DNA from 3 places in the Mycobacterium sp. ELW1 genome. Region 2 is predicted to be linked to each of the others. Evidence: predicted binding sites of a transcription regulator. Region 2 holds the regulator's gene; each other region holds the start of a gene.
What was found. The regulator LexA, encoded in region 2, represses DNA repair genes until DNA is damaged. The targets are predictions, from matches to a motif close to CGAACANNTGTTCG.
Positions count from the first base shown of each region.

Region 1: a site for LexA is predicted at 2,016-2,029, ahead of D3H54_RS16430 (HNH endonuclease signature motif containing protein). Genes of this name have one in related genera too.
Region 3: a site for LexA is predicted at 2,350-2,363, ahead of D3H54_RS24620 (HNH endonuclease signature motif containing protein). Genes of this name have one in related genera too.

Region 1 covers NZ_CP032155.1:3,487,081-3,492,159, forward strand. The annotation lists gene ppc (phosphoenolpyruvate carboxylase) at 1-1,912, opposite strand, end outside; gene D3H54_RS16430 (HNH endonuclease signature motif containing protein) at 2,043-3,386, shown strand; gene secG (preprotein translocase subunit SecG) at 3,392-3,625, opposite strand; gene tpiA (triose-phosphate isomerase) at 3,668-4,453, opposite strand; gene D3H54_RS16445 (phosphoglycerate kinase) at 4,461-5,079, opposite strand, start outside.
Region 2 covers NZ_CP032155.1:3,824,236-3,829,314, forward strand. The annotation lists gene D3H54_RS18120 (alpha/beta fold hydrolase) at 1-330, shown strand, start outside; gene D3H54_RS18125 (PhzF family phenazine biosynthesis protein) at 354-1,040, shown strand; gene nrdR (transcriptional regulator NrdR) at 1,046-1,510, opposite strand; gene D3H54_RS18135 (LysM peptidoglycan-binding domain-containing protein) at 1,600-2,082, opposite strand; gene lexA (transcriptional repressor LexA) at 2,296-2,955, shown strand; gene D3H54_RS18145 (LGFP repeat-containing protein) at 2,974-5,079, opposite strand, start outside.
Region 3 covers NZ_CP032155.1:5,158,077-5,163,155, forward strand. The annotation lists gene D3H54_RS24615 (alkene reductase) at 1-974, opposite strand, end outside; gene D3H54_RS24620 (HNH endonuclease signature motif containing protein) at 1,017-2,345, opposite strand; gene D3H54_RS24625 (LLM class F420-dependent oxidoreductase) at 2,446-3,474, opposite strand; gene D3H54_RS24630 (acyl-CoA carboxylase subunit beta) at 3,537-5,036, shown strand; gene D3H54_RS24635 (SDR family NAD(P)-dependent oxidoreductase) at 5,043-5,079, opposite strand, start outside.

The sequences.
Region 1 (5,079 bases), 340 kb from region 2:
GGCCGCCGCCGCGGCCGACGGTGCCGCCGCGACCGTGGAAGAGCCGCAACCGGATACCGGTCTTGCGGGCCGATTCCACGAGATCCAGCTCGGCCCGGTAGAGCGCCCAGTTGGCCGCCAGGTATCCGCCGTCCTTGTTGGAGTCCGAATAGCCGAGCATCACCTCCTGGCTCTCGCCGCGGGCGTGCACCATCGCGCGGTACAGCGGCAGGTCCAGCACCGACTCGAGGATCGAGGCGCCGCGCTGCAGGTCGTCGATCGTTTCGAACAGCGGCACGATGCCCACCGGGGCGTAGACGTCCTCACCTGAAACATCCAGCAGCCCAGCTTCTTTCAGCAGGATCCCGGCCTCCAGCATGTCCGAGACCGACTGACACATCGAGATGATGTAGTTGGGCACCGCCTCGGGACCGAACACCCGCACCGCCCGGGCGGCGGCGAAGACGATGTCGAGCTCCTTGCGAGCCAGCTCGGAGAGCTCAGAGTCGTCGCGGACCAGGGGGCAGCGGGTTGCGAGCTCGGCGGCCAGCACCTCGACCCGCTCCGCCTCGGACAGCGACGCATAGTCCGGATGCACCCCGGCCCAGGACAGCAGTTCGGTGATGACCTCTTCGTGCACCTCGGAGTTCTGCCGCATGTCCAGGCTGCTCAGGTGAAACCCGAAGACGTCCACGGCTTCCCGCAACCGGGTCAGCCGGTCGTCGGCCAGCAGGGCGCTGCCGTTGGCGCGCAGTGACGCGTCGATGGTGTTCAGGTCGGCGAGCAACTCGTCGGGTGTCTCGTACGGGGGTAGACCGAGGTCGAGGGTGTGCGCCGGTTCTCGGTCGAGGATGGCCTGACCGGTCGCGGTGAGCCGGGCGTGCACCACCCGCAGTGCCCGCCGGTAGGGCTCGTCCATCCGGGCCGGCTCATGGCAGGCGTCGGCCAGCGTGACGAGAGCGTCGGTGGTCTTCACCAGCCGCGCCGACATCGACAATTCCTGCTCGAGCTTGTTGAGCTCGGCGAAGTAGTGGCCCAGCGCGGTGTAGGCGGCGCTGCCGGTGGCCAGCCGGACCACGTCGGCGGTGACGTTGGGGTTTCCGTCGCGATCACCGCCGATCCACGAGCCCGGCCGCAGGATCGGCTCGGGCAGCAGATCGGCGTCGGGCCAGCGGGTCCGCAGCGCGTTGCGAACCTCGGCATTCACCTTCGGGATCACGTCAAAGAATGCCGCCGGGTAGTACCGAAGGCCGACTTCGATCTCGTCTTGAATCTTCAAGCGGGACAATCGGATCAGTGCGGTCTGCCATAGCGTGAGGATCTGCCTGCGCAGTTCGGTCTCGACCGGCCGGCCGTCCTCGGTTTCGTCCTGACCGTGCAGCCGTACCCGCATCAGCTGGGTGATGCGGTGCTGGGTGTCGAAGACGGTGCGCCTGCGGGTCTCGGTGGGGTGGGCGGTGATGACCGGCGCCACCAATGCCCCTGTGAGCGCTTTCTGTACCGTCGCCGCGTCCAGCTGCGCGGCATCGAGCTTGTCGTAGGTGGCGGCGAGGGTGCTGTTCTGCGGCGCTTCACCGGCGGCGACGTGGATTGCGCGGCGCCGTTCGCGGTGGATGTCCTCGGCGACGTTGGCCAGCAGGGCGAAGTGGCTGAACGCGCGGATCACCGGGATGGCGCGGTGGACGTCGATACCGTCGAACAGCTGGGCCAGCTCGGACCGGTCGATCTCGGATCGGCGCACCCGGAACGATTCGACGCGGGCCTTTTCGACGAGGTCGAACACCTCGTCGCCGTTCTGCTCGCGCACGGTGTCACCGAGGATCGCCCCGAGCAGCCGGATGTCCTCCCGCATCGGCTCGGTGGCCTCCCGCCCGACCTGGGTGCGCTGTACCGCGCCGATCGGTTCCAGCGACACGTCCGGAGCTTCAGCCATCCCCCAAGTATTCCGGTGCTCGCTGTGGGCTGCAGGGCGTGGGGTCGTGGCGTTGTCCACAGACCCGACTTCATCCACAGGTTGCGGCTTCGCCCCTGCTATTCGCACATGTGTTCGATACCGTGGTGGCATGTCCGCCGAACCCCTGACCGCCCAGGCGGTGCATGACCGGGTTCGCGCCGAACTCGACGCGATCGATGCCGCATACGGCCGGCTTCGGTCGATCTGTACTGATCTGGCGGGCAACGCCTTTCGAATCGAGGTGGCCGAACGCCTCGAGGACCGGAACCGGGTGAACCGCGGGCTGTCCTACCGCATGTTCGGCGAGATCGCCGAACCGGTCGACGGCTCGTCGTTGGCTACCGGAGCGAAGGTCCGCGACGTCCTGGCCAGTCGGTTGCGTGTGACCGCCGGGGAGGTCAAGCGGCGGTTCGCGCTGGCGGCTCGGCTGCGGCCGCGTCGATCACTGACCGGGCCGACACTTCCGCCGGAGTTGCCCGTGTTGGCGGCCGCGGTCGAGGCCGGTGAGGTCGGCGAGGATCACGTTGCGGCGGTGTGCCATGCACTCGATCGGCTGCCGTCTTTCGTCACGCCGGCCGACCGGGACGCAGCGGAACGCGCACTGGTTCGCCGCGCGCGAGAACAGGATTCGAAGTTCGTCGCGGCAATCGGAGTGGAGATCGCCGACTGCCTGAATCCCGACGGCACGTTCACAGACGAGGATCGGGCACGACGCCGCGGCCTGCGACTGGGCCGGCAGGGTCCCGACGGCATGAGCCGGCTTTCCGGCTGGGTGGATCCGGAGAGCCGCGCCTACATCGAAGCGGTGACGGCCGCGGTCCGGCCCGGGCGGCATCTCCCCGGTGATGCCGAGGGACGCGACAACCGAAGCCCGGAGCAGCGCTGCCACGACGGAATCACGCTCGGCCTCAAGGCGGCTGTGTCATCGGGAGTCTTGGGGCAGCATCGCGGACTGCCGGTCACCGTGATCGTGACGACGACACTGGGCGAGTTGGAGCAGGCGGCGGGCTGGGCCCGTACCGGCGGAACCGGCCGCCTGCCGATGCGCGATGTCATCCGGATGGCCGGCGAAGCGGTGCACTACCTGGCGGTGTTCGAGGATCACTCGGCACGCCCGCTGTACCTCGGTCGCGCGAAACGCCTTGCGACGGCCGATCATCGGATCATCTGCCACGCCCGCGACCGCGGGTGTACCAAGCCGGACTGTTTCGAGCCCGGATACCACTCAGAAGTGCATCACGCGCTGGAGTGGAGCGCCGGCGGCCCGACCGACGCCGACAACCTGTACTTCGGCTGCCCGTGCGACCACGCGATGGCGACCGACGGCACGTACACGACGACTGTCACCAAAGACGGCCGGATCGCGTGGAGCGACGGCACCGGTCCCCCACGGGTCAACGACGCGCACCACCCGGAACGGTTGCTCCGGAAGGACGACGAGGAGTCGGGGTGAACGGACTAGCTGTACTTGATCTGGAGGGCCATGCCGATGATGGACACCACCCAGATACCGGTGACGAACAGCGTGAGGCGGTCGAGGTTCTTCTCGACCACAGTCGAACCGGACAGGCTGGACTGCACACCGCCGCCGAACAGGGTCGACAGGCCGCCACCCTTGGCGCGGTGCAGGAGCACCAAGAGCACCACCAGGACGCTGGTGGTGACCAGGATGATCTGCAGAGTCAAAACCATGGCGACCAGACTACCTGGTCGGGGCCACGGTCACGGCATCGGTCACGGGAGGGGTCCGCCCGCGGCGATCGCCGACAGGGTGGCGAACTGCTCCCCATCCAGCGACGCCCCGCCGACCAGCGCGCCGTCGACGTCCTTCTGCGCGACGATCTCACCGACGTTCTTGGCGTTCACCGAGCCGCCGTAGAGCACCCGGACACCGCCGGCGATCTCCTGCGTGGCGATGTTGCCGAGCTCGGCCCGGATCGCGGCGCACACCTCCTGCGCGTCGGCGGCGCTGGCCACCCGGCCGGTGCCGATCGCCCACACCGGTTCGTAGGCGATGACGACGTCGGCAAGCTGCTCCTTGGTGAGCCCGGCCAGCGAGCCGCGCAACGAGTTCACGTTGAACTCGACGTGGTCGCCGGCCTCGCGGACCTCGAGCTGTTCGCCGATGCACACGATCGGCGTCAGTCCGTGCCGGAACGCCGCGGCCGCCTTCTCGGCGACCACCGCGTCGTCCTCGTGGTGATAGGTGCGCCGCTCGGAGTGCCCCACCACCACGAACGTGCAGCCCAGCTTGGCCAGGAACGCGCCGCTGATGTCGCCGGTGTAGGCGCCCGAATCGTGCTGCGAGAGGTCCTGCGCGCCGTAGGTCAGCCGCAGCTTGTCGCCGTCGACCAGGGTCTGAACACTGCGCAGATCGGTGAACGGCGGGATCACCGTCACGTCGACCTTGTCGAAGTACTTGTCGGGCAACGAGAACGCGATCTTCTGGACCAGCGCGATGGCCTCGAAGTGGTTGAGGTTCATCTTCCAGTTGCCCGCGATCAGCGGTTTACGGGACACAGGACTCCTAGTTCAATACTTCGATGCCGGGCAGTGTTTTGCCCTCAAGGTATTCCAGCGATGCGCCGCCGCCGGTCGAAATGTGCGAGAAACCGTCCTCCGGCAGACCCAGTTGGCGCACCGCAGCCGCCGAATCGCCACCGCCGACGACGCTGAAGGCGCCCTTGCCGGTCGCAGCGACGATGGCCTCGGCCACGCCCTTGGTCCCCGCGGCGAACGCCGGGAACTCGAACACCCCCATCGGCCCGTTCCAGAAGATGGTGCGGGCGTTGGACAAAAGCTTGGTGAACCGCTTGACCGACTCCGGGCCGATATCCAGGCCCATCTTGTCGGCCGGGATGCTGTCCGCCCACACGGTTTCCGCCGGCGAGTCGGCCGCGAACTTCTCCGCGACCACGATGTCCACCGGAAGATGGATGACGTCCCCGTAGGTCTCCAGCAGCCGGCGGCAGGTCTCGATCATCTCCTCCTGCAGCAGCGACGTACCCACCGAAACACCCTGCGCGGCAAGGAAGGTGAAGCACATGCCGCCGCCGATGACGATGCTGTCCGCCTTCGTCGCCAGATTCTCGATGACCGCGAGCTTGTCCGACACCTTCGATCCGCCGAGCACCACGGCATACGGC
Region 2 (5,079 bases):
CTGACCGAATCCGTTCCCGTACAACTCATTTGGGGCGATTTGGACGCGGTCATCCCGGTCAGCCACGCCCGGATGGCGCACTCCGCCATGCCCGGCTCCCGGCTCGAGATCTTCGGCCGTTCCGGGCACTTTCCGTTCCACGACGACCCCGACCGCTTCGTCGAGATCGTCGAGAAGTTCATCGACGCGACGGCCCCCGCCGAATACGACCAGGACGCCTTGCGTGAACTGCTTCGCAGTGGGCTCTCCGAGCGTTTGGTCACCGGGTCATTGAAGACCCGGGTCGCGGTGCTCGACGCCCTCGGCGCTGACGAGCGCAGTGCCACCTGACCTCAGCGTCGTAGAGTCGAATCATGACTGTCGACGTGACTGTGTTGCGGGTGTTCACCGATGAAGGTGGCAACTTCGGCAATCCGCTGGGCGTGGTGGACGCGGCCACCGTACCCGCCGGCGATCGCCAGCGCATTGCGACCGAATTAGGCTACAGCGAAACAATATTCATCGATCTGCCGGCCGACGGATCAACCACAGCGCACGCCCGCATCTTCACTCCGGCCACCGAATTGCCGTTTGCCGGGCACCCCACCGTGGGCGCGGCCTGGTGGCTACGGGAGCGCGGCACGCCGATTCACACTCTGCAGGTTCCTGCCGGCATCGTCGGGGTTTCCTACGACGATGACCGCACGGTGATCCGGGTTCGGGCGGAGTGGTCACCGGAGTTCGCCATCCACGACCTGGAGTCGGTGGACGAGCTGCTGGCCGCCGATCCGGACGATTATTCCGACGACGCGGAGCATTATCTGTGGGCCTGGCTGGACCGCGACGGCGGGCACATCCGGTCGCGGATGTTCGCCGCCGACCTCGGGGTGCCGGAAGACGAGGCCACCGGATCGGCGGCGGCGCGGGTGACCGATTACCTGAGCCGTGACCTGACGATCACACAGGGCAAGGGATCGCAGATCTTCACGACGTGGGACGCGCAAGGGTGGGTGCTGATCGCCGGCCGAGTGGTCAGCGACAGTGTGCGACAGCTGGATTGAGCTGCTCAGCCGGATGTGCCGACGGACCGGTGCGCGCGCAGCGCCTCGATCTCGCGCTCGAAGTCCTCAGCTGAGCTGAACGAGCGGTACACCGACGCGAATCGCAGGTAGGCGACCTCGTCGAGTTCACGAAGCGGGCCGAGGATGGCGAGTCCGACCTCATTGCTGGGGATCTCGGGCGAGCCGGCGGCCCGCACCGTGTCCTCTACCTGCTGCGCCAGCAGATTGAGCGCGTCGTCATCGACGTCGCGGCCCTGGCAGGCGCGGCGAACGCCGCTGACGACTTTTTCCCGGCTGAACGGCTCGGTGACGCCGCTGCGCTTCACGACCGCCAGCACCGCGGTCTCCACAGTGGTGAACCGCCGGCCGCACTCCGGACAGGAGCGGCGACGCCGAATGGCCTGGCCTTCATCGGTCTCGCGGGAATCGACAACGCGGGAGTCCGGGTTGCGGCAGAACGGACAGTGCATGACCGCTCCTTCGCTCAGTGGCCCGATACGTCGAACCATTGAGAGCCTACCTGCGCCGCCCGCGGGAGCGGCTGCGGCCGGCACGGCCGTCAGCCGATCGGCGCGATCAGCGTCTGCCCGGCGTCCAGCGACGCCGACTCGAGCTTGTTCAGGTCGCGGATGCGCTGCGCCACCTGTCCGGCGGGCGCATCCGGTGCGACCCGCCCGGCCAGCTGCTGCAACGTCTCCCCCGCCTGGACCTGGACGACGGCGAGCTGATCCGGCATCTGCTCGGTGGCCGCCGGCGTGGCGCTGAAGTGCCCGACCAAGCCCAGCCACAGCGTGATCAGCGCGGCCACCCCGGCCAGCGCGATCGTGACCGCGGTGCTGACCGGCCGGCGGGTATGCGGTGCCCGGGAGAACGCGACACCGGTGCCGCGGTACTGCATCGGCGTGATCGCCGGCCGTGCCGGGTACGGCCGATGCGCGCGGCCGCCGGCCGGGCGGCGCCGAGCAGGCACAACGGGCGCGCCGGCTGTCCGCCGGTACACCGGTGCCGAGATGTAAACCTGTCGATCATCGATGACTGTCACGTCCGTGTCCTTCCTTCAGGGCCGCCCCGGTTCGCTCTTGTGTTCGAAATATACTCGATCATGCGTTCGAACACCGAACATGTGAGCGAGCGTGTTCGAAGAATAAATCCGACCACCGACAAGTTCTGTTCCGCCGGCCGCCGAGAACGCAGAATCGCGACACGGTCGAACAAATGTTTGAATTTTGACGCGGGCCCGGCTAGATTCGGCCCCATGAGCGAGCGCAGTGAGACATCCGGGCTGACCGAGCGGCAGCGAACCATCCTCGACGTAATCCGCGCCTCAGTCACCAGCCGCGGCTATCCCCCCAGCATCCGTGAGATCGGCGACGCCGTCGGGCTCACTTCCACGTCATCGGTGGCCCACCAGCTGCGCACTCTGGAGCGCAAGGGCTATCTGCGCCGCGATGCCAACCGGCCGCGTGCGGTGGACGTGCGCGGAGCCGACGACGCGGTGAGCACCGTGCGCACCGAGGTCGCCGGTTCGGACACGCTGCCCGAGCCGACCTTTGTGCCAGTGCTCGGCCGGATCGCTGCCGGCGGCCCGATCCTCGCCGAGCAAGCCGTCGAGGATGTGTTCCCGCTACCGCGCGAGTTGGTCGGCGACGGGTCGCTGTTCCTGCTCAAGGTCGTCGGTGAGTCCATGATCGACGCCGCGATCTGCGACGGCGACTGGGTCGTGGTCCGTCAGCAGAATGTGGCCGACAACGGCGACATCGTCGCGGCGATGATCGACGGCGAGGCCACGGTGAAGACGTTCAAGCGCACCGGCGGTCAGGTCTGGTTGATGCCGCACAACCCGGCGTTCGACCCGATTCCCGGTAACGACGCCGCGATCCTCGGCAAGGTCGTCACCGTTCTGCGCAAGGTCTAGCGGACGGGGGCGGAAGCCTCACTCCGCCTTGTGGAATCCGTTCGCCTGCGCGAGTTCCTCACTGGCGAACCACACTTCGGGCACGGTGTGGTCGTAGAGCGCCGAGTCCGGGGTGTAGTACAGCCCCGAATGCGTATTGGCCTTGACCACATACCCCTCGGGCGCCTGATACGGATCCGACAGCGGAAGGTGGATCGCCGGGCGATTGGCTGCGGCTTCGGCGTGCACGTCGGACTGCAGGACCTCTGCCGGCTGGGTGGAGTCTTCTTCCTCGATGTCGACGACGTCGGACTCGAGAATCTCCTCCGGTGCCGGCTCGGGCGCCAGTGGGGTCTCCGGCTCCGCGGCGCGACGACGCCGCGGCGTGCCGAGCTCGCCCATGTCGAGTCGCCACATCGATTGCGACTCTCCGAGATTCACCGCCGCATGCCGGCCTGAATCGCTCGATTCGTCGTCGTCTTCGACTTCCTCGACCTCGGCGTACTCGAGTTCCGCGGGCACCTCGTCGGCTTCCTCAGCCTCGTACCCGCCGGTTTCGGCAGCCTCGGCGGGAATGCGGGTCGGCGTGGTGTCGATGGCGTCCTGATCGCCGTCGAACACGTCCTCGGGTCCGGGTTGAGACTTCTCGTCTCCCTCGGGCGCCCAGCCGAAGCCCGGCGCAGCGGCGACCTGCGGGACGCCGCCGTCGGGATAGGTCGAGAAGCGCGAGGCCGCCGCCGCGTCGGCCTCACCGGCCACCTCACTGGGCCAGTGATCGTCGTCGTCGTAGTCCTCGAAGTCGTCGTCGATCTCCTCGCCACCGCTACGGCGGCGCTGCAGCCACAGCACGCCCAGGCCGATCACGGCCAGCAACAACAGGACCGGGACGATGATCAGCAGCCACCACCAGTGGAAGGTGGAACCGCTGCCGGACTTGGCGCCCGACTGGCCGGCCTGCGGCCCGGCAGCCGGAACCTGAACGCCGGACAGCGAACCGGCGAGCTCCGGCGGTTTGGTCGTGAACGTGTTGCTGGCCTTGTTCCAGGAGATTTCGCCACCACTGAACTTCTGCGTCACGGTGTCGCCGTTGACGCTCTGCTCGCCGGTCGGCACTCCCAGCTTGCCAGTTGCCCCGCCCAGCTTGGTCCAGGCGGCGTTGATCGCACCGCGCACCACGATGGCGCCGTTGTCGGGCGTCCAGAAGATCACCGGTTTGTCAGCGGCGCTGAAGGCGCTGACCCGGCTGTTGGGCGCGCCGCCGTCGGCTTCGGTCCCGGTCGGCAGGCCCAGGTCGCCGGTCGGCCCACCCTGCGCCTCGTACTTGGCCAGGATCGCGCCCGTCACCGCATGCGCGCCGGTGGCCGGTGAGTAGAAGATCTTGCCGCCCGCGTAATCCTGGGCGGCGCCGTCGGTGCCGATGGCCTGCTGGGCTCCTTGGCGGGCACCGAGCGGTCCCGCGAGGCCCCCGGCGGCCCGCCAGGCCTGGTTGATCGCCGTCGTCGCGTCGCTGGGTACCTCGACACCGGTCAAGTTGCCAGCGAGCTCGGGCGGCACGGTGGTGAAAGTCTTCGCGGCGGTGTCATAGGAGATCTCGCCGCCGGTGAACTTCTGGCTGATCACCGTGCCGTTGAAGGTCTCATCCTCGGTGGGGACGCCCATCGTGCCTGCCGAGCCACCGAGCTTGTCCCACGCCGCGTTGATGGCGCCGCGTACCACCCACGCGCCGGTCGCGGGTGTCCAGAAAATGGCCGGCTTGTCGCTGGCACTGAACGTGCTGACCTGGCTGTCCGGCCCGACCAGACCCGCGACCGCGTCGATGGTGGGGAATCCGAGGTCGCTGTCGGCGGCACCGCCGAGCGCCTGGTACTTGTCCAGGACTGCCCCGAAGAGCAGGTGGGCGCCGGTGGCCGGAGTGAAGAAGATCTTGCCGCCGCTGAAGTTCTGCGCGAATCCGTCGCCGACGGCGTAGACGTCGCCGTCCTTGGTGCCTACCGGCGAACCATCGCCGCCTGCGGTCTCCCACGCCTGATTGATGGCGTCGCCCGCATCGGTTTCCGGACTCGCGATCGCCCCGGGCGCCCACAGCAGCGCGGCCGCAGCCGTCGCGAAGACGCCGAGCGCCATCCGCCCGACGCCTCTACTGAG
Region 3 (5,079 bases), 1.3 Mb from region 2:
GGGTTGGCCAGGTAGGCGCGGCCGACGGCGGCCGCACTGATGGCACCCCAGTCGGCAAGGTTCTCCAGTTCGCAAAAGCTGGTGTCGACTTCCCGGCCGGTGTTCAGGACGAACGGTCCGGACCACAGTGCCCGCACGATGCCGAACTCAGGAGAGTCCGGGTTGATCAGGACGTGCAGGTACGCCAGCCCCAGCGGCGAAATGCGTTCCAGCAGAGCCTCATAGGCTGAGACGGTGTCGACCTCGTTGACGTCACCGGCACCGTTTCCTGGCGAGATCCGCAGACCGACCCGGTCGGCCCCGATCTCGGCGGCGACGGCCTCGACGACCTCCGCGGTCAGCCGTGCGCGGTTCTCCGCGGTGCCGCCGTACCGGTCGGTGCGGGTGTTGGTGGCGTCGGCCAGGAATTGATGCAGCAGATAGCCGTTGGCGGAATGGATTTCGACACCGTCGAGCCCGGCATCGACAGCGCGACGCGCGGCAGCGCGGAATTGCGCGACCACTCCGGCGATCTCGTCGGTGGCCAATGCCCGCGGCACCGGCAGCGGCTTCTTACCGCCCGGCGTGTGTGCCGCCATCTTCGCCGCGATCGGCGACGGCGCCACCGACTCGGCGCCGCTGATGTCCGGGTGGGCCATCCGGCCGACATGCCAGATCTGCATGAACATCAACCCGTCCTGCGCATGCACGGCCGCGGCCACCTCGCCCCACTTCTCCTGATGGCGGTCGGTGTAGATGCCGGGAGTGTTGACGTAGGCGCCGTTGCCCACCTGGGAGACAGCGGTGGCTTCGGTGATGATCAACCCTGCCGACGCACGCTGCGCGTAGTACTCCACCTGCAGGTCGCTCGGCGTGCCGTCCGATTCGGCGCGCGAGCGCGTCAGCGGCGCCATGAACAGCCGATTCCGTGCGGTGTTCGCCCCGATGGTGATCGGCTGAAGCAGGGCTGAGTCATCGGTCAGCGTGAACGTCATGCTTGCCTACAAGCGCCACGGGTGCCGATTCATTCCCCGCGCCTACGGATCGTCGTCTTTCGGCAGGAAACGCTCAGGGTGGTGGTAGTCGTTGGTGCCTGCGGCGAGTGGTAGTTGCGGTGGGGGTATCCATTCGGTGTCGCCGTTGGCGAGTTTTCGGGTTTTCCAGCCGTGGTCGAGGAGTCGGTGATCGGCTGGGCAGGCCAGGGTGAGTGTGTCGATGTTGGTCAGCCCGCCCTGGGCCCATTCGTCGACGTGGTGGACTTCGGTGAGGTATCCGGGTGCATCGCAGCCGGGGCGGGTGCAGCCGCGGTCCTTGCTGTGCAACATGATCCGCTGATCAGCCGAAGCCACGCGTTTGGTGCGGCCGAGCCATAACGCCTGCCCGCGCACCCCGTCGAACAGTGCCAGGTAGTGGTAGGCGTGGCTGGCCATCCGGATGACGTCCGGGATGGGTAGCAGGGTGCCGGTGGCGGTGACCGCGTGCCCGGTCGTGGCCTGAAGGTCTTGGAGGGTGGCCGATGCGATAACCGTGACCGGTAACCCGTTGTGCTGCCCTAACTTCGGATCGCCGAGTTGACCACGCACCAAGGCGGTCAACGCATCGTGTTGGCGTTGGCCGTGGCTGCGCAGGTCACGGTCGGCTGTCTCCTCGGTCGGGGTGATGGTCGGGGATTGATCTGCTGGATTGCAGACACCGGGTGCGGCGAACTTGGTGAACCAGGCATCGAGCATGGACCGCAACTCCGGCGTGGCGATCAGCCGGCCCACACTCATCCCGTCGACGCCCTGCCCACCACACCAGACGAATCCGCGCTTGCGAGCCCGATCGTCATCGGAGAACGTGCCGTCGGGGTTCAGATGTAACGCCAGCCGCAGCGCGATCTTCTCCAACTGATCGGGTCGCATCGTCTGCGCGTGCTCGGCCAGTGTGCGTTCGGCCTTCTCGACCTGCACCGCCGGGACGTGATCGGGCAGATCGCGGAAGAACTTCTGGATCACCCGCAGATGCTCGCCATCCAACTGTCCGGCATGCCAGGCCGCGGAGGTGTCCGGCAGCAGCGGCGGCAGCGGCTCCCCGGTCAACGCTCGCCGCGGCGCCACCTGCTCGGCATCCCGCATGCGGCGCTTGGCCTCCCGCGGGCTGATCCGCAACACATCCGCGAGCGTGATCGGCACCGGGGGACACCCCTCGAACTGCTCCAACCGCCCCACCACCGCGTGCGACACCGCCACCTGCCGACGCCGTGCGGTCTCCAACCGCTGCAGCACCCTGAACCGATCCGGTGGATCCAGGACATCGAGATCGACTGCGGCCAACGCCTCGACGACATCGTCGAGTGCCTCCAGCACCGAGTCGATCGAACCCATACATCGAACACTAGTTCGAACCACCGACAAAAACCCGAGGCCACAATCGACCTGTGGATGAACGCGGAACTGTGGATAAAAGCCCGAGCCCCAACGGAACTCAGCTAGAACGCACCTCGTCGAGAAAGGCTCGCACGGTCTCCTCCGACGCCGACGGAGGCAATCCGATCATCACCCGATCGATGATTCCGTCGCAGCGCTCCCTCAATGCCGCAGCCAGACCGTCCAGCGGCGCGACGACGGCGAACGTCCCGAGAATCTCGTCCGAGATCAGCGTGGCCATGGTGTCCCACTGGCCGTCCAGCGACAGGCGGTGCAACTCGGTCTGCAACTCGCCCCAGCCGTGCAACTCCAGTACCTTCCGGTACGCAGGCGTGGAGGCATAGAAGGCGATCTGTTTCCGTGACGCCGCGGCGGATGCCGCCATCTCGGCTTCGTCCGTGCCCGTCACCACGAATACCGGTGCCATCACTTGGAACTCACTGCGTGAGCGACCCGACGTGGCCATCCCCCGCTCCAGCGCCGGAATGGTCACCTCGTCGAAATACCGCTTGGTGGTGAAGGCATGGGCAATAAGGCCGTCGGCCACCTCGCCGCACATCTGCGTCATCAACTCACCGACGGCGGCGATCATCACTTTCGGCGACCCGTACGGATGCGGCTCGGGGACGAACATCGGCGTCATGAGCCGGTGGGTGTAGAACTCGCCGTCGAAGCTCAGCTTGGTGCCGTCGCGCCAGCTCGCCCAAATCTCGTGCAGCGCAGTGACGAACTCGCCCATGCGTCGGACGGGATGGCTCCACGGCATGCTGAACCGCTTCTCGATATGCGGTTTGATCTGGGTTCCCAATCCGAGCAGGAGCCGGCCGCGGGAGTAGTCCTGCAGATCCCACCCGATGTTGGCCACGGTCATCGGATTGCGGGCGAAGGCCACCGCGATCGACGTGCCCAATTCGATCTGGGTGGTGTGCTCGGCTGCCAGAGTCAGGGGAAGGAACGGATCGTGGCTGATCTCGGCCGTCCAGCACCCGTCGTAACCGAGCCGTTCGACCTCGCGGGCCCCGTCCGCGACCCCGGCAAGCCTGCTGATGACGCCGCGGTCGACTTTGAGACTGCCGACCTCGCCCATGTCGGCAGACGCTACAGTAAGCAATTCAGTATGGTCAACGCCGCCACGGTAAGGACACGTCGATGAGCAATGCGCAGGACTGGCAGGACACGCTCCACGACCTGAGCCGACGCCGTCAACACGCGCACTCCATGGGCGGTGAGGAGCGGCTGGCCAAGCACCACGGCAAGGGAAAGCTCGACGCCCGGGCGCGAATCGATCACCTCCTCGACCCGGGCACCTTCCAAGAGTTCGGCACCCTCGTCGGCGGCGAGATCGCAGCGGACGGATTAGTGGCGGGTGCGGGTCGCATCGACGGGACGCCGGTCATGGTGGGCGCCGAGGACTTCACCACACTGGCCGGCAGCATCGGTCCCGGAGGTAATGCCAAGCGCTATCGGCTCGCCGAGCTCGCGCTGCGCAACAAGATTCCGTTGGTGATGTTGTTGGAAGGGGCGGGTTTCCGCGCCGCGGGCGGCGAACACTACGGGCGCACGCCGACCGATCTGATCGCGCAGGCTCGATGCTCCGGCAAGGTTCCGACCATCTCGGCTGTGCTCGGTCCGTCGGCCGGCCACGGCGCACTCGTGGCGCCGGTCTGCGACTTCTCGATCATGAGCCATCAGGGCGCGATCTTCACCGCAGGCCCTCCGGTCGTCAAAGAGGCCACCGGTGAGGACATTTCGAAAGAGGAGCTTGGCGGGCCCACGGTCGCGTTGCCCAGTGGTGTCATCCACAATGTCGCCGACAGCGACGAAGCGGTGCTCGACGACATCCGACGCTACCTGTCCTACTTCCCTTCCAGCGCATGGTCGTATCCCCCGACCCGGTTGTACGACGAGGAGGCCGGCCTTCGCCCCACTCCCGAACTCCTCGACATCATCTCTCGTGACAACCGCAACATCTATGACATGCGCACTGTCCTCGACGTCGTCTTCGACGAGCCGGACTGGTTCGAGATCCAGCCGAAGTTCGGCAAGGCGATCATCTGCGCACTGGCGCACCTCGGGGGCTATCCCGTTGCGGTCGTTGCCAATCAGCCGACCGAGCTGGCCGGGTCCATCGACTCCGACGCGGCCGACAAAGCCGCGCATTTCATCATGGTCGCCGACTCGTTCCACCTGCCGATCGTGTTCCTGGCCGACAACCCCGGCATGCTGCCGGGTAGCCAGTCCGAGCGCAACGGCGTACTGCGAAGCGGAGCAAGGATGTTCGCCGCCCAGACCGCGGCGACGACATTGAAGCTTCATGTCACCCTGCGCAAGGCGTTCGGGTTCGGCTCCATGGTGATGTCATTGCTGGGCTTCGACAATCAGGTGGCGACCTTCGCCTACCCCGGAGCCACGATGGGCGCGATGAGCGCGGCCGCGTTGAGCCGCGCCTCACACGCCGACGCCGATGTCACCGAGATTCTCAAGAGCATGGAACTCGAGGCCTCCTACCGTTCGGCGGGCAGCCTCGGCTTCGATGAACTGATCTCGCCTGAGGAGACCCGGAACTCGCTGATCGTGGCGCTGCAGCGCGCCGTCTTCAGCCGTCAGGAAGTCGCCCAGCCGGTCAGCCGGACGGTCATCACGCCCTAGGCGCGCTCAGAGGGCGAACGCTTGCGGCGGCCCAGCCAGCGTT